DNA from 2 places in the Cupriavidus sp. JZ107 genome. Region 2 is predicted to be linked to the other one. Evidence: predicted binding sites of a transcription regulator. Region 2 holds the regulator's gene; the other holds the start of a gene.

Region 1 (9,053 bases), on a different replicon from region 2:
TTTTCTCCACGGAGCAAGGAAACCGCGATGGCCCCCCTCTCGGATGCCGGCGCCCGCTACGCCATCACCCCACCGATCAACCCGCCCGTCACCGCCACCACGCCGGCAAACCCGCCGTGCGGCGAGGCCCCGCTGGAACGCACGTCAGTGCAGGCCCTCGCCATCCGGCTGCACGAGACGCTCGATGTCGCGCTGCATTACGGGCTGAGCGACGGCATCGACCTGCATGTCTGCGATCTGCGCCAGCTGGCGAACTGGGGCGTGCCGATCAGCGAGCACGAACGCGAGCTGTACTTCTACCCCTGGACCATCGATGCATCGGACCCGGTGTTTCCGGTCACGCTGGTCCGCCTGCGCGAATTCATCGCCGCGATCGACAACCTGCTGACCGCCCTGGCGCGGCCGGACGAGGCCATGCCCGGCCATCCCGCCTCGCCTACCGGCCGCACCTTCGGCTGACCGCCGCCTGCGGGAACCGTGAAAAAGTGCGCCGGGGGGCTTCACAGCCGCCGGATCCGCTGCTATTATTGCGGGCTCTATCCGGTTCCCAACCGGTGGTGTTGCCGAAGTAGCTCAGTCGGTAGAGCAGCTCATTCGTAATGAGAAGGTCGGGGGTTCGATTCCTCTCTTCGGCACCAGGTTTCAAAGAAATGCCCTTGGATTTTCCAAGGGCATTTTTTTTTGGCGCCCCACCCTTACGCCCCAGGCCAAGGCTCCGTCCGACGGCCGGTCGCTTTCCCGCTCTACCTTTCAGAATCCGCTCAGCGCCCACCGCGCCGACGCTGGATAAGCTCGAACCTCCTCCACCCACTCGAGCTCACCATGAATCCGATCGCGTTGCACCGGCAGTCGCAGTCATTCGGCCCTGCGTCCATTCCCGAAACTCCGCTCGAACGAAAGCTCGCGCCAACGCCCAGGCACAGCGCGGAAAACAACGACACGCCGACTTGCACCGAAGTCCGCGCAATGACGATGCGGCTGGACCAGGCCATTGGCCGCGCCGGCTCGGACGATCCCGATGCGTTCGTCACGCTATGCCTCGCCGACCTCCGGCAAATGGACCGCTGGGGCGTCACGATCCACGGCGAAACGCTCTGGAGCTATTTCGATCTGGGCTCGATCGACGACGTGGAGCCGCGCTATCCGGTAACGTTGGACGAAGCGCGTTTATTGCGTCGCGCCGTTGCCGCGTTGGATCACGATCGCTGTCAGTCGATCCGCCGTAGTGGGCGTTGGCGCGGCACGGTCTGAGCGACGGGCCGACATCGCCAACGCAAGAACACGACAGGATGGAAGCCGGCCCGGCTCTATCCCAACGTTCCGTTCCGGTCAACCCTACTTCACGGTCCCCACTTTCGGGGAGCGCCTTGCTAATATCCCGCGCGGCTTGTTGCCGATAAAAGAACAAGGATCAATAACAAGGAAAAGAGATGAGAAATTGGACGGGATTTACCGCAGCCGCATTGGTTGCCGCGGCACTGAGCGCGTGCGGCGGTGGCGGCGATGACGGGGGCAATGAGGCGGGTAAAGACACGGGCTTTCAACTGTCCGCCAGTCTCGATGGCACGCCGGTCACCGGCTTTGCGCTGAAGGACGGCGGCAGCACGACGCTCAATATCGCGTCGGGCCAGGACCTGCGTCTGAGCGCCAGCAACGGCGTGACGTGGACCGCGAGCATGGAGAAGACCACGATCCAGCCGAAGAGCCAGAACAGTGCGGTGTGGGATGCCGTGCTGATCAGCCCGGAAGGCGGCACGGTGACGCTGGTGGCCAAGTCCGCCGCCGATGCGAGCAAGCTGGCGACCATCCGTATCGAGGTGCCGCCGCACCGCTATGCGCGGGTCGCAGCCAAGGTCGGTGAAACCACGTTGTGGCGCGAGCAGGGCACGACTGTCGACGGCTCACCCATCGACCGCACCTATCGCGATACGACGACTGCCGTCGATTCGCAAGGCGGATTCACGATGAACCGCTACAGGACCACTGGCGAGCTGACCGATACCATCCTCAACGACGCGGATCGCAACCGTACGGCGCGCATTAGCGCAGACAGCCCGAGCCAGACCTGCACCTTCACGCCGAAGCGCGAGCATTTCCAATACCCGATGTTCGTCGGCAAGACCTGGACCTCGGGCTGGCAATATCAGTGTGGCGCATATCACGAAACGGCCGCCCTCGAAGCCAGCGTGGAAGCGTTCGAGCGTGTCGCCGTCGGCAGCGATACGTTCGATACGTTGCGCATCAAGTACGGCGTAGCATTCACCAATTCCAATGACGGCAACCTGACCAACGGCGTGACCGGCAATGCCGCCTACCGGATGGACTACCGCTGCTGGTGGGCCACCGAACTCGGCCGGGCGGTCAAGTGCGAGTTCAACTACAGCTATGTCGGCATTGAGCCGGCCGGCAATATCCGGCACTACACGCAGACCGCGCTGTCGCTGCAGTAACCAGGGCGCGAAGGCGTAACCAGTCTCAGAAAAAGCGGCGCCTGTGCGCCGCTTTTTCATTCCCGCACCACCCCGATCCCTTCGCCGACCAGCCGCAATTCGACCTTCGGCATATCTTCCATCACGCGCATGGTCTTCTGACCGATCGTCACGCTGACGCCGCCATGCACGCACTTGCCGACCACCACGGCGGCGTCCGGGCGTGGATGCAGTTGCTCGGCGAGCTTGGCCAGATGGGCGTCGGTGTCCAGCATGTCCCGCGTGTATTTGAACAGCGTGGCGCGCGCCTTCTCGCGCAGTTCCGGCGTGGCGCGCTCGGGATTCTTGGCGAAGAACGTCATCAGTTGCTGGATCTTGGCCTGCTCCTGTTCCTGCCGGCGCTTGTCCGCCTCCAGCGCCGCCTTCTCGGCGTCCGCATAGGGGTTCAGTCCGACATGGATGGCGGTGGCGGTGCCGGCCGGCGCGCCTAGCGTGCCGGTACGGACCGCATGCCAGGCGCGCGAGCGGCCGCCGGTGATATTGCCGCTGCCGATGGCCGGGTCGCCCGCGGTGATGACCTCGCCTGCAGCAACATCGCTCTGGCGAATGGCGCTGTCGGCGGTGACCGTGGTGCCCGCCTCGACCACGGCGTTTTCGATAAAGCGCGCATGCACCGATCCCTTGCACTGGATCCGCGCGATCGCGCTCGCCGGATCGTGCGGCCCTTCGGACTTGCCGATGATGCCGCCGCTGACGACCACATTGCCGCCGGCCTCGACATGGGCGGCCTCGATGGTGCCGCCGACGATCACGTCGCCGCCGACACGCACCGACATGCCGGTCTTGATGTCGCCGTTGACACGCAGCGTGCCCTCGAACGCGATATTGCCGGAGTGCATGTCGACCGCATCGACCGCGACGACCGGATTGACGCTGACGCCGCGCGCGCGCACCGATGGCAGGCCCGCGACGGTCGCCACCAGCAGATTCGGATCGTGCGCATCCGGGCCGACGCCAGTCAGGCGATCGGAGAACGGCGTGTCGGCAACCTCCGGTGCCGGCAGCACGCGGCCGAACACGTCCTGACCCGCGGTACCCTGCACCGCGGCGACCCGCCGCATCAGATGCGTGCCGGGCTGCACCAGTAGCAGGTTGCCGAGGTCTCGCAGATCGATCCGGGCGTGATCATCCTCGGCGCCGCCGCGGCGCGGCTCCAGCAGATTGACGAAGCGGGCCGGCGTGCCTCGCGTCGGCGCCGTGCCGTGCACGATCGGCAGGTCGTCGCAACGTCCCGCGGCGAAGGCTTCGGCCAATGCCGGCTCGTCGACGGGCAGCTTGATGCCGCGCCCCGCGAGCACGATGCGTACATCGTCGGGCTGCACCGCACGTCCGCCTTCTGGCGGCCAGAGCGTCAGCCGCACCGTCAGCGAGTCGGCATCGATATCGATCTCGAAATAGCCGTCGACGAGTTCGCCGACCACCGCCTCGGCCGGCGGCCCGTCGCGATGGCAGGCGAGCAGGAACGCCGCGATGGCGTGCTCGTCCAGCCTGGCATGCGCCCATCCCTGCGTCTCGAGGGCTGCCATCAGCGCGGCGCGGTCGGGCGGCCCGCTGCCGCCTTCGCCCTCCACCGGCACCTCGTACCGGGCCCGCACGGCCTTGTCCGTGGCCTCCACCCACACCCGTACAACCGAAGCTGCTACGTCACCCATCGCGTCCTCCAGCCGTCTGCCTTTGATTTATCGTTGTTGTTGAGGGCGGCACCGAGTCGACATGCCGCCTGTCCGTCACCTACGGCAGATTTCGGCAAAACTTTAGGAGAATTTTTTCGGGACGCCTTCCGGTAAACTGTCGCCCTGCCCGCCCGGGCCTTCGCCGCTCGCAGGACGCCGCAACATGCCGCAAGACGCGGCGCATCAGGACCCGGGCCAACCCCGCCGTATCCCATGTCGAACACCCACGAAATCCGTCCCGGCCAATCGATCGAGCTGCTCAAGGAACTCCATATCCTGACCCGCGACGGCAAGATGAACCAGGACAGCCGCCGCAAGCTGAAGCAGGTCTATCACCTCTATCAGTTCATCGAACCGCTGTTGCAGGATCTCAAGCGAGACCATGCCGACCTGACGCTGGTCGACCATGGCGCCGGCAAGTCGTATCTCGGCTTCATCCTCTACGATCTGTTCTTCAAGACGCAGCAGGACCGCTCGCACATCTACGGCATCGAGACGCGCGAGGAACTGGTGCGTTCGTCCACCGCGCTCGCCGAGCGGCTCGGTTTCCCGGGCATGTCGTTCCTGAATCTGTCGGTGGCGGAGTCGATCACCTCGGACCGGCTGCCCGCGACGGTCGACATGGTCACCGCGCTGCATGCCTGCAATACCGCTACGGACGATGCGATCCGCTTCGCCTTGACCAAGCGCGCCAAGTACATCGTGGTGGTCCCTTGCTGCCAGGCCGAGGTCGCGGCGGTGCTGCGCAGGAACAAGTCGAAGTCGCTAGGCAATCCGCTGACCGAGATCTGGCGCCATCCGCTGCATACGCGCGAATTCGGCAGCCAGGTCACCAACGTGCTGCGCTGCCTGCAGCTGGAGGCGCACGGCTACCAGGTCACGGTGACCGAGCTGGTCGGGTGGGAACACTCGATGAAGAACGAGCTGATCGTGGCCCAGTACAAGGACCTGCCGCGCCGGCGCCCGTCCGAGCGGCTGGCGCACGTGCTCGAAACGCTGGGGCTCGAGGAAATGCGCGAGCGGTTCTTCACGCCGGCCTGAGCCACGGCGTCAGCCGCGCGCTCACCCACGCTTACCGGGGTTCGTCCCCCGCCATCCAGCGCCGCCAGCCTTCGTGACCGAGCCGGCGCAGGGTTTCCTCATTGCGCTCGTAGATGTCCGCCGCGTCGGGAAAGGCCTCGACCGCGCGGGCAATGCTGTCTTCGCGCAGCAGATGCAGGATCGGATACGGCGCGCGATTGGTGTAGTTCTCGATATCGTCGGCATCGGTGCCGGCGAACTGGTATTGCGGGTGGAAGCTGGCGATCTGCAGCACGCCGGACAGGCCGAGGCTGTCGAGCATGCGTTCGGCCAGGTACAGGAAATCGTTGTAGTCGGCGAAGTCCGCCAGCATCCGGGGGACGATCAGCAGCGTGGTATCGATGTGCGCCGGATTGGCCGCGGCCAGCGCCTTCAGCTCGGCCTCGACGGTATCGAGCAGCGCCTCGGCGTCGGTGGCCTCGCAGACCACGTAGCGGATCTGGTCCTTGACGTGGACGCTTTTGGCGAACGGACACAGATTGAGCCCGATCACCGCGCGCGTCAGCCAGTGACGCGTGGCATCGACGATCTGCTGCTGCTCCGCCGGCGACATCGCTCAGGCCGCCTTGCCGATGCGGCCGACGATATCGAGCGCGACCGCCTCGGCGACCTCGATGCCGTCGATCGCGGCGGAATAGATGCCGCCCGCGTAGCCCGCACCTTCGCCGGCCGGATAGAGTCCCGCGACATTGACGCTCTGGTAGTCGTCCTTGCGGCGGATGCGCAGCGGCGACGAGGTCCGCGTTTCGACGCCGGTCAGCACGGCGTCGTCCATCGCGAAGCCAGGCACCTGCCGTTCGAACGCCGGCAGCGCCTCGCGAATCGCTTCGATCACGTAGTCGGGCAGTGCGGTGCTCAGATCGGTCGGGGTCACGCCCGGCTTGTACGAGGGCTCTACCGTGCCGAGCGCGGTGGACGGCCGCCGCGCCAGGAAGTCGCCGACCAGCTGGCCCGGCGCGCAGTAGTTGCGCCCGCCCAGCTCGAAGGCGCGTTCTTCCCAATGGCGCTGGAACTCGATGCCGGCCAGCGGTCCGCCCGGATAGTCGTCGGGCGTGATGCCGACGACGATGCCGGCATTGGCGTTGCGCTCGGCGCGCTTGTACTGGCTCATGCCGTTGGTGACCACGCGCCCCGGCTCGGATGCCGCCGCCACCACGGTGCCGCCCGGGCACATGCAGAAGCTGTAGACCGAACGGCCGTTGCTGCAGTGGTGCACGATCTTGTAGTCGGCGGCGCCCAGCAGCTTGTTGCCGGCAAACTTGCCGAAGCGGCTGCGGTTGATCATGCCCTGCGGATGTTCGATGCGAAAGCCGAGCGAGAACGGCTTGGCCTCCATGAACACGCCGCGTCGGTACAGCATCTCGAAGGTATCGCGCGCGCTGTGGCCGACCGCCAGGATCACCTGCTCGCACGGCAGATAGTCGCCATTGGACAGCTGCAGTCCGCGCACGCGGCCGCCTTCGATGTCGATATCGTCGACGCGCGTGTCGAAACGGATCTCGCCCCCGAGCGCGAAGATCTCCGCACGGATGTTCTCGACCATCTTGACCAGCCGGAACGTGCCGATGTGCGGCCGCGCCTTGAACAGGATGTCCTCCGGCGCGCCGGCCTTGACGAACTCGTGCAGTACCTTGCGGCCGTAGTGCTTCGGGTCCTTGATCTGGCTGTAGAGCTTGCCGTCGGAGAAGGTACCGGCACCGCCCTCGCCGAACTGCACGTTCGATTCCGGATTCAGCACGCTCTTGCGCCATAGACCGAAGGTGTCGCGGGTGCGTTCGCGCACTTCCTTGCCGCGCTCCAGAATGATCGGGCGAAAGCCCATCTGCGCGAGGAGCAGCCCGGCCAGCAGGCCGCACGGGCCCATGCCGATCACCACCGGTCGCGGCGTGGCCGTGTGCTGCGGCGCCTGCGCGACGAAGCGGTACGTCATGTCCGGCGTCACGCTCCAGTTCGGCTTGCCGGCGATGCGCTTGCGCGCCGCCTCCTCGTCCTTCACCTCGATATCGACGATATACGTCAGCTTGATATCGGAGCGCTTGCGTGCGTCGTGCGCGCGGCGGAACACGGTAAAGGACACCATGCCATCGCCCTTGATGCCGATCTCGATCAGCCGCGCGCGGACAGCGGCCTCCAGGTCACTTTCTGAATGGTCGAGGGGGAGCTTGAGTTCACTGAGGCGTAGCATGGGGAACGAGGTATTCGGCGGCCGAGCGGCGGGTCCGATGGCCAACCCGCAATTCTAAAGCCTTTCGGCCGCGCCGGCCCCTCGCTGCCGCCGCTGCCCCCCCCGGGTGGGCCGTCGGTCCTTGGCGCTCAATCCTGGGCTGGCACCTGCCCCAGCAGCGCGGCATAGCGAGCCAGGTCGACATTGCCGCCGGACAGGATGATGCCGACCCGCTTGCCGGCGATCGGGGCCTTGCCGGCGAAGGCCGCCGCAGCGCCCAGGCAGCCGGTCGGTTCGACGACCAGTTTCATGCGGCCGGCAAAGAAGCGCATCGCCTCGACCAGTTGGGCGTCGCTGACCGTGACGATATCGTCGACCAGCTGCTGCAGCACCGGGAAGGTGTGGCGGCCAAGATGCTGGGTCTGCGCCCCGTCCGCGATCGTGTTGGGCGTGCCGATCTCGACGATGCGCCCCGCCCGCAGGCTTTGCTGCCCGTCGTTGCCCGCTTCGGGCTCGACCCCGATGATCTTGCAGCCGGGATGCATCGCCCGCGCCGCCACGGCGCTGCCCGACAGCAGACCCCCACCGCCCAGCGGGACCAGCAACACGTCCAGCGGACCGGCCTGCTCGAACAGCTCCTTGGCGGCGGTGCCCTGCCCGGCCATCACGTCCGGATGGTCGAACGGCGGGATCAGCGTCAGGCCCTGCTCGCGCGCCAGCCGCTCGCTGATGGCATGGCGGTCCTCGGTATAGCGGTCGTACAGCACGACTTCGCCGCCATAGCCGCGCGTCGCGGCGATCTTGGCCGCGGGCGCGTCCTTGGGCATCACGATCACCGCGCGCGTGCCGAACAGCCGCGCCGACAGCGCAATCGCCTGCGCATGGTTGCCCGACGAGAACGCCGCGACACCGGCGGCGCGCTGTGCGGCAGACAGTTGCGCGATCGCGTTGTAGCCGCCGCGAAACTTGAAGGCGCCCATGCGCTGCAGGTTCTCGCACTTGAAGAACAGCCGCGCGCCGGCCTGCGCGTCGGCGGTGGCCGAGGTCAGCACCGGCGTATGGTGCGCGACGCCGCTGATGCGGCGATGCGCCTCCACGACATCGATGAACGAGATGGCCAATTGCGTCATGGGACAACACTCCTTGCAGGGAAATGAGATACGCGGTTCGAAAGGACGGGCATCGGCCGGCTCAGTGCGCCAGGCGCCGGCGGCGCCAGCCGGAAAGTATGCGCGCGATACGGGCCCGGGAGAATACCCAGGCACGTTGGCGCAGCCGCACGGTGGTATCGCGCCGCGCGCGCAGCGCAAACCAGCCGGAGCGGGACAGCGCGACCACGCTGCCCGGTCCCAGTGCCCGTCGCGGCCAGTGCAGCGTGTCGGCGAGCAGCAGCGGCGGCTCGATCAGTTCCACGTCGCCATCGGCGACATGCAGCTCGGTACCGGCCCTGGCGTGGAAGCCGACCGAGTGGCCGGCATGCAGCGTCAACGCACGGTGGTGGTAGATCGGATGTGGCAGCAGGGACAGGATGGACATGATGGGCCTCGGACGGGTTCTGATGCCGCTGGGGTTGTGCTGTGGCTGCGGGCGGCCCGTCTGCGACGGGATGCCATGACACAGCAGCAAAGAGCGGCCGGCATCGTGGAT
Region 2 (9,053 bases):
CGCGGCGCGGCGGAGGCCAATACGCTGAATGGGGCCGTGGTGTCGGCGCACCTGGAATACACACAGGACGCGCTGCAGACGCTGCGCCAGCGCGGCGACACGGCCACGGTCTACGGCCGCAACGGCCGGGCACAGGCCGGTCCGCGCGGCGTCAGCCTAGCCAGCGGCTGATTCTCTCTCTGGGGAGAAGAGGTGGTTGCAGCGCCGCCACATAGCGGCCGCCCGCGGCCCTCTCCCCCACCCCTCTCCCGCAAGCGGGAGAGGGGCGAATATCCGGGGCGTCCGGTTCTTCCCGCTTCGTTTTCCCTCGCCGAAAGCGTGCTCCCTCTCCTCCTCAGCGGGAGAGGGTTGGGGAGAGGGAGGTGGTTGCAAGCGCCACCACATAGCAAGCTGCCCTCTCCCCCGCCCCTCTCCCGCAAGCGGGAGAGGGGCGAACCCCACCCTTCACGCGGTCGGCTCGACCGTGCTGGCGCGCCTTCCCCGCGCCTCCAGCAGGAAATATCCCACCACCGCCGGCAGCATCGGCAGCAGGTAGTACATTGCCCGATAGGCCAGCAATGCGGCCAGCAGCGCGTGGTGCGGCACGCGGTCGCCCAGCAGCACGACGAATACCGTCTCGAGCACGCCCAGGCCCGCCGGAATATGCGCGACCGCGCCGGCGATGCTGCCGATCAGCACCACGCCCAGCACCACCAGCAGCGGCACCGACGATGGCAGCAGCGTCTGGATGATGGCCGAGATGGTCAGCCAGTTGGTTATCGACAGCGCGCACTGCATCACCGCGAACCGCAACGGCGGCAGATGGAAGGCATGGCCGCGTACCGTCCAGCGGCGCCGCCGCGCCCTGGCGCACGCGACCAGATACGCGGCGACCGCGGCCAGCAGCGCAAACCCCGCGATCTGCAGCAGCGTGGCATTGAGCCCCCACTCGGGCGGCAGCACCACGGTGCGGGCAGCCAGCACCGCGCCGAGCAGCGCCAGATAGCCGATCCAGTTGCTGACCACGCCGATCGTATAGACCGACGCGATCTGCGCGCCCGACAGTCCCGCCCCGGAATAGAGCCGATAGCGAATGCCGAGCCCGCCGACCAGCGCGCCCAGGTTCAGATTGAAGGCATAGCTGACGAAGGCGATCACCAGTACGCGCGGCGACGACAGCCGATGCCGCGCATACCAGCGGCCCAGCAGGTCGAACGCCGAATGCCAGAAATAGCTCAGCACGACCAGCAGCGCAGCCGGCGTCAGCGTGCGGTAGTCGTATTCCTGCAGCGTGACCCAGACTTCGGCCCATTCGACCTCGGCAAGCTTCCTGACCACCAGCACCACCACCAGCGCGACGAAGACGATGCCCAATACGCGGCGCACCTGCGCCCAGCGGCTGCGCCGCCGTGTTCTCGTGTGGTGGTCAGTCGCCTGTCGTGCCGTCATCTGGTTGTCGTGGTCGATTTGCCGTCGTCGTATTGCCGTCATCCTTCCGCGTCATCCCTTTGTACCGTCAACTATTCCGCTCCACCGGCGTCCCGCTTCAGGACCGGAAATCGCCAGGGCCGGCGCGACGGCTCGGCGGTGGCCACCACCAGCTTCGGCGTGTGGGCCGGCAGCCAGCCCGCCCATGCGGGGAAGCGGCGCAGGAAGTGGAACATCAGCGTGGTCGCCGCCAGCTGCAGCGGCGCGCGCCGCGTCTGGCGATTCGGCGGGATCTCGCGGCACGCATTGGCCATCAGCGTGTCGAGGTTCTCGCGCAGGCCGCGGGCGAAGCCGGCGTCGCGAATCACCAGATTGGCTTCGAGATTCAGCGACAGGCTCAGCGGGTCGAGATTGCTGGAGCCGACGGTGGACCAGTCACGGTCGATCACCGCGACCTTGCCGTGCAGCGGCCGCTCGCAATATTCGAAGATGCGCACGCCGGCGTCTTGAAGATGGGCGTACAGCATGTCGGCCATCCGCTTGACCCACAGCATGTCGGGGTTGCCCTGCAGGATCAGCCGCACGTCGACGCCGCGCTGCGCGGCCTCGCAGATCGCGTGCAGCACGCGATAGCCGGGCAGGAAGTAGGCGTTGGCGATCACCACCTGGTGCCGCGCGGCGCGGATCGCCTGCAGGTACTCCCATTCGATATCGGTCGGATGCGCGTCGTTGTCCCGCGTGACCAGCCACGCGGCCATGGTGCCGGCCGGCGGCGGAGGCGGGACCGCGGGCACTTCGACGTCGCCCGGCGGCAGCGTCTGCGCGAGGAAGCGATGCACCTCGTGGGCGACCGGTCCCTCCACCTCGACCGCATAGTCCTGCTTGGCCTGCGGACCATGGTCGGTCAGGTGCTGCGCGGAGAAGTTGATACCGCCGATGAAGGCGATCCGTCCGTCGATCGCCACCAGCTTGCGATGCAGCCGGCGGAACAGATTGGTCCGCACGCCGAGCAGCCGCCGGCGTGGCGCGAAGATGTGGAAGCGCACGCCCGCGGCGACCATGCCGGCGACGAACTCCGGCGGCAGATCGGGCGAGCCGTAGCCGTCGACCGTGATCGCCACATGGACACCGCGTTTTGCCGCGGCAATCAAGGCCTCGCGCAGCGCCACGCCGACGCGGTCGTCGAACAGGATGAAGGTTTCCAGCAGCACGCTGGTCCGGGCGGCGGCGATCGCGGCAAAGACGCGCGGGAAATATTCGTCGCCGTTCTCCAGCAGGCGGATGCGATTACCGCTGGTTCGGTTGGGGCTCATTTCGATGTCTCGCTGCCAAATTCTCCATTGGCAACAAGCACATTCAATGCCACCCGCTCCGAGCCGGCAAGTCCACCGCAAATCACGTCGTCACGACGGCGACTTCGCGGTCACCTGGCCGCTTGGGCAGCGCCCGCCATTCAGCGATAGCTGACCGTGATCTGGCTGGCCTGTCCTTGCAGCACGGGGCTCAGCGGCCCCTGTCCCGGAATGCGGAACGCAAAGACGAAACCCTTGTCGGCATCATCCCCGCGGAAGGCATCGGTCTTGCCCTCGGGCCCCGGCAGCATCACGCAGCGGTTGGCATTACAGAGATAGGCTTGCAGATTTGGCGGTGGCACACGGGCAAAACGGTAACGCCAGCGCACCGCGGTGATCACCCCTTCGGCCTGTGTCAGAAAGCCGCTGGGTAGGATAGGCGCCGACAAGGCCCGCACGCCGCGGCCGTACAGCGCCGGTGCGGACACCGAGGCCGTCCACGCATGGCGCGAGTCGGCACCGAAGTTCGTATGCATCAGCGGCGAGGCGACGACGGCGGTCGACGTCATCGCCGCGGCGACCGCCGCGATCGACCGGAACATGCGAGCTGCCGTGCCAGCCATCACAGCAGCCCGCGCAACTGGCTGCGCAGCCGGTTGATCGCCTGGCTGCGGATCTGGCAAACGCGCGATTCGGTGACCTCGAGCACCGCGCCGATTTCGCGCAGGTTCAGCTCCTGGTCGTAGCACAGCGACAGCACCAGCTTCTCGCGTTCGGGCAGCCGTTCGATCGCGCGGATCAGCGCGCCGCGCATGCCGCTCTCCATCAGCAGCGTCAGCGGATTGCCGTCCTCGCTGACGGTCAGGTGGCGATCGAGGAAGTCCTCCTCGCCGGAGCGCTCGAAGTCCTCGTAGTGCAGCAGCTGGCAGCCATAGACCTCGTTGAGCATGCTCTGGTATTCGTCCAGCGGCATCTCGAGTTCTTCGGCGACCTCCGAGTCCAGCGGCGTGCGGCCGAGCTTCTGCTCCAGCGCGCGCACGGTCCGTTCGATCCGGCGCGTCGACTGGCGCAGGCTGCGGGACTGCCAGTCATTGGCGCGTACCTCGTCGAGCATCGCGCCGCGGATACGCTGGCTGGCATAGGTCTCGAAGCGCGCGCCGTGGGTGTCTTCGTAGCGCCGGGCGGCATCGAGCAGGCCGATCATGCCGGCCTGGATCAGGTCGTCCAGTTGCACGCTGGCCGGCAGCTTCGCCGCCAGCTGCAGGGCGATGCGCCGGACCAGCGGCGCATGGGTCTGGACGGTGTCGGTCTGTTCGAGCTTTCCCTGGATCGTGTACATGGTGGAATTCTCGCGAGTGCTAGCAGGCCATCGCCGATGCGGGCGGCGCGGCGCTGGCGACAACGGTCGAGGCGCCAGGAGGGCCCGCAGCGGGCATCGGTTCGGGATCGGGTGAAAGAGGCCAGCCAGCGATGCTGGCGGCAAGTCGGCGCAGCATGGCGGTGGCCGGCGCGCCCGGGAAGGCGTCGACCACGCCGCGCGACAGCGCCGTGCCGCGCGCGACCAGCGGGTCGGCCGGCAGCACGCCGGCGCAGCGCGCCTGCACGCCCAGGTACTGGCCCGCGGTGCGCGCCAGATTGCCGGCGATGGCCATCGCCGACGCTTCGCTGGCGGCGCCGTTGACCACCAGCTCGAACTGCCGGCAGGCGTAACGATGATGCAGCCGCTTGATGCAGGCATAGGCGGCGGTCAGCGATTCGCGCTCGGGCCGCATCACCACCACCAGGTTGTGCGCGGCGCCGGCGAAGCGTGACAGCGCGCCATCGGCGCCGACTCGTGCGTCGGTAACGACGGTGCGAAAGTCCTGCAGCGCCTGCAGCGAGCCCCACGCCGTCGCATCGCCGGGCAGCAGCGCCGGCATGCCGGCTTCGCGGCGACCGACCGCGGCATCGGCCGCGACGGTGCCGGCGAGCACCTGGGCCAGCGTGCCCGAGGGCGCGGCACCGGCAAGGCGCGTCGCGCGCGCGTGCGGCAGGTCCTCATCGACCAGCAGCACGCGCTCGCCCTGCAGCGCCAGCGCATGCGCGAGGCCCAGCGCGACCGTGGTCGCACCGGCACCCGGCTCGCAGGCGAACACGGCGATACGGCGGGTGGCGCGCGGCGCCAGCATGCGGCGCAGGCTTTCGGCCTGATCGACGGCAAGCATGTTCAATCAGTCTCCAAGCGCGGCCAGGTCGAACTTCGCCGACGCGTTCTCTTGCGTGCCCGCGGCGCTCCGCGTCATCCGTTGGGCGAGGTGCTGCGCGGATTCGGGCAGCGCCGGAGTGGGCGGTGCAGTGGCCGCATCGGCATGGGTCGCGACGTGGATCGCGGCGATCGGCGCATCCGCAGCACGCTGTTCGTTCGAGCCGGTAGCCGGCGACGACGCCGCGGCGTTGCGACCCGGGAAGTTCTCCAGCACGTCGAGCAAGGCCAGCAGGCGGCCCAGTCCTTCGAGCAGCGCGGCGGCGCCGGGCGCCGCGTCCCTGGCGGCCGACCGGCCTGCCTGGCCGGCCAGTCCTGCCAGGCAGTCGATCGCCGCCTGGGCCGGCGCATGCGCCAGCCGCAACGCGGTCATGCCTGCCTGCAGCGCGACCAGCGCATCGACGTCAAAGGCCTGCGGCGACATGCCGGCCGGGCGGCCGAGATGGTCCAGCGCATGGCGCAGCGTGCGGCATTGCAGCGCCGCGGCCTCGCCCCAGCGTGCCCACTGAGCGAGCTGCGCGCCGGCGCCGGCGAGCGCCGGATCGGCCAGCAGATAGTCGACGGCCAGCGTCTGGCCGCTGTCGCGCTCGATGGTCCGCGCCACCAGCAGCACGGCCTCGATGCCGCCTTCGGTGGCGGTGCCGCGCGCGGCGCGGGCCTGCCCTTCGAGCACGCGCACCCTGGTCTGCGCAACCCATTGCACCGCGTCGCGGTCGCGCCAGCGCAGTTCGGCCTGCGCGTGGAAAGTCAGCGTGTCGGCCAGCGCATCGAGCTTCCATGCCGTGCCGTCGCACAGCACGCGCGTGCTCTTGCGCGCTGCCGCCAGCCAGCGTTCGCCGCTCGACTGCCAGCGTTGCAGCGTAGCGCCGGCCGGCATCGTATCGAGCAGATGGACGACGGTACGGCGTGCGGCCAGCGCGGCGCGCCAGTCCGCCATCTCGGTGTCCCAGCCGCCGGCCTGCTGCGTGCGCGCCAGCGGCGTCACGGTGGCCATCAGCGGCATGCCGTCACGGTCGCCGAGCCACAGCGTGTGCTGCCACGGCTGCGGCGCGCGGCGGCCCGGCACCGCGCAGGGGAGCGTCACCGAGGCGGACAGCACGAAGTGTTCGCAATGCCGGCTGGCGTCCTGGCAGACGGCATCGCGGACCTGGCGTACCAGCGGACGCAGCTCGGTCGGGGCGGCTTGGCCCTGGCCGCGGCTGGCCCACAGCTCGCGCAGCAGCGCAAAGCCATAGGGGCCATCGCGCAGCGCGTTGACGCACGCGCCGACGGCATGGCCGCTGTCGGCGATCGAGCGCAGCACGTCGTGGGCTTCGCTGCGCGCGCCGTGGCTCGCGTCGGCGGTATCGTCGGCGCCTTGCGCCGCCAGCGCGCGGCGCGCGGCCTGCGCGTCGGCAAACACGGAGCCGCGCCGCGGCATCAGGAAGGCGCGCTCGACCAGCGCGTCGCCGCGCGCCAGTTCCAGATGCTCCGGCACGCGCTGGCCGGTCGACGCGTAGAACACCGGCAGCCGGTGCCGGATCACGACATCGAGCACCGAGCCCAGATGGGTGGCCTCGTCGAGCTTGCTGATGATGCAGCCGTCGATGCCGGCGCCCGGCGCGGCATCGTGGCGGTAGGCGTGCACCACCTCGTTGAGCGTATCGCCGTGGCTGGCGCCATTGAGCAGCAGCACGCGCTGCACCGGCGCCGGCGCGCCGGCCAGCATCGCGATCTGCTCGGACAGGTTGCGGTCGCGCTGGCTCATGCCGACGGTGTCGATGATCACCAGATGCTTCTGCGACAGCGCGCCCAGCGCGAGACGCAGATCCGACGCATCCTTGACCGCGTGCACCGGCACGCCGAGGATGTCGCCGTAGATCCGCAGCTGCTCGTGCGCGCCGATCCGGAAGGTGTCGGTGGTCAGCAGCGCGAGCTTGTCGGCGCCATGCTTCAGCACGAAGCGCGCGGCCAGCTTGGCGGTGGTGGTGGTCTTTCCGACCCCGGTGGGGCCAACCAGCGCCAGCACGCCGCCCTGGCCGAACAGCGCGTCCTCGTCGGCCAGCACCGGCACCTTGCTGGCGATCTCCTGGCGGATCCAGCCCATCGCGGCCGGACGGTCGTAGCCGGCCGGCAGCCGCGCCAGCAGCGTGCGCGCCAGTTGCGCGGAAAAGCCCGCGCCGACCAGCCATTCGAACAGCGACTCGCGCAGCGGATCGGCCGCGGCGGCCGGCACGGCGGGGACCGCGATGCCCGACAGCTGCCGCTCGATCAGCGCGCGCATCGATTGCAGTTCGCCGCGAATGCCGTCGATGTCCTCCGCGGCCGCGGCCTGGATCGGCTCGCGCAGCGGCGGCTGGAACCGAGGCGCGCTGTCCGAGATCGCGCCCAGATCGGTATCGCGCATGGCCACGATCTCGACGCCGCCGTCGACGGTGCGGTTGGACAGCACCACGGCGTCCGGCCCCATGGCTTCGCGCACCTGGCGCAAGGCTTCGCGGCCGTTGGCCGCCACAAATTTGGCTACGCTCATGTTTCGCGACCCTTGTTTCAGCGGGATCCAGCGGCACCGCCGCTCGTGGCAATCATTCGATGTTCGGTTGTCCGGCACCGCGGCATCGCTGGCCGCGATGGTGTCGGCATGCGGCCGACGGGCACAGGCCGGTCTGTTCTCGCGTGGTGGCGACGGACGTCTCGCGCAGGAAGGAGGGAGCGGGACGTTGCGGGGATCGCCGCATTCGGCTATCGACACCACGTGGCGAAGCGGCAGCCGGCCTCTTCGACGTGTCGATTATGCGAGCGGGGGTCTCGTGCTATTGGGCTGAATAGGCGGGGGATTGCGGCGCTATTTGGGCGATGACGGCGCCGCACGTCCTCGTCTCCGGGTTAACGGCAGCGCCCAGCAATTATTTCGGTCCCTGATGAGAAACAGGCGACAGGGAGTGCTCCTGTCGCCTGCGATCGCACCGCGGCTGCGGCGCCGCCCCCCCGACGATCGGACTCAGCCCGCGCCGCCGATCATCGCGGTAATACGGATATTGCGGTTGTCCGGCACCTCCGCGTGCGACAGCACCCTGAGCTGCGGCATGGTCCGCCGCAGGAAGCGGGACAGCAACGGCCGCAGCGCATGCGGGACCAGCAGCACCGGATCGAGGCCCATCTGCTCCTGGCGGGCCACCGCGGCCTGCGCCTGCTGCACCAGCGCATCGGCCAGGCCGGGCTCGATGCTGCCGCCCGAGTTCAACGCCTGCGACAGCACGCGCTCGAGGCCGGCATCCAGGCCGATCACCTGCAGGTCGGCACCGTTGGGGAACCACTGCTGCGTGATCGCGCGGCCCAGCGCCATGCGCACCAGCGCGGTCAGCTCGTTGGGGTCGCTGATCTTCGGCGCATGTTCGGCGATCACATCGAGGATCGTGCGCATGTCGCGGATCGGCACACTCTCGTCGAGCAGGTTCTGCAGCACCTTCTGCAGCGACGTCAGCGTGATCGTCTTGGGCACCAGGTCCTCGGTCAGCTTCGGCGAATCCTTGGCGATACGGTCCAGCAGCGCCTGCACTTCCTGGCGGCCCAGCAGCTCGGCCGCGTGCTGGTGGATCAGATGGTTCAGGTGCGTGGCGACCACGGTGCTGGCGTCGACCACGGTGTAGCCGAGCGCCTGCGCCTGTTCCTTGATGCCGCTGTCGATCCAGACCGCCGGCAGGCCGAACGCCGGATCGCGCGTCGGCGTGCCGGGCAGCGTGCCGCTGACCTGGCCCGGATCGATCGCCATCCATTGGCCGGGCACCGCCTCGCCGTAGCCGATCTCGACGCCCTTGAGCGTGATGCGGTAGGCGTTGGGCTTCAGTTCCAGGTTGTCGCGGATATGCACCACCGGCACCAGGAAGCCGACCTCCTGCGCGACCTTCTTGCGGATGCTCTTGATCCGGCCCAGCAGCTCGCCGTTCTGCGCGCGGTCGACCAGCGGAATCAGCCGGTAGCCGACTTCCATGCCCAGCGGATCGACCAGCGTGACGTCGTCCCAGGTCGCCTCGGTGTTCTCGTTGGCCAGCGCGGCGGGCGTACGCTCTTCGCGCTTGGCGGTTTGCTTGGCAGCCAGCTGGCGCTTGCTGACATAGGTACCGAACCAGACC

What was found. The regulator FliA, encoded in region 2, starts transcription of late flagellar genes. The targets are predictions, from matches to a motif close to CTAAAGTTTNNNNNNNNNNNGCCGNTA.
Region 1: the regulator FliA is predicted to act here: its motif matches at 4,221-4,247, upstream of M1D55_RS20365 (DUF342 domain-containing protein).

Annotation. Positions count from the first base shown of each region.
Region 1 covers NZ_CP096481.1:2,364,169-2,373,221, forward strand. Annotated here, with positions in the region: gene M1D55_RS20345 (hypothetical protein) at 28-459, shown strand; tRNA gene M1D55_RS20350 (tRNA-Thr) at 563-638, shown strand; gene M1D55_RS20355 (hypothetical protein) at 823-1,251, shown strand; gene M1D55_RS20360 (hypothetical protein) at 1,431-2,450, shown strand; gene M1D55_RS20365 (DUF342 domain-containing protein) at 2,507-4,141, opposite strand; gene M1D55_RS20370 (class I SAM-dependent methyltransferase) at 4,376-5,203, shown strand; gene M1D55_RS20375 (DUF1415 domain-containing protein) at 5,235-5,795, opposite strand; gene M1D55_RS20380 (NAD(P)/FAD-dependent oxidoreductase) at 5,799-7,427, opposite strand; gene M1D55_RS20385 (threo-3-hydroxy-L-aspartate ammonia-lyase) at 7,556-8,536, opposite strand; gene M1D55_RS20390 (hypothetical protein) at 8,598-8,942, opposite strand.
Region 2 covers NZ_CP096480.1:2,004,032-2,013,084, forward strand. Annotated here, with positions in the region: gene M1D55_RS08655 (flagella synthesis protein FlgN) at 1-171, shown strand, start outside; gene M1D55_RS08660 (lysylphosphatidylglycerol synthase domain-containing protein) at 445-1,428, opposite strand; gene clsB (cardiolipin synthase ClsB) at 1,500-2,720, opposite strand; gene M1D55_RS08670 (flagellar protein FlhE) at 2,861-3,301, opposite strand; gene M1D55_RS08675 (RNA polymerase sigma factor FliA) at 3,322-4,038, opposite strand; gene M1D55_RS08680 (MinD/ParA family ATP-binding protein) at 4,058-4,903, opposite strand; gene flhF (flagellar biosynthesis protein FlhF) at 4,910-7,453, opposite strand; gene flhA (flagellar biosynthesis protein FlhA) at 7,922-9,053, opposite strand, start outside.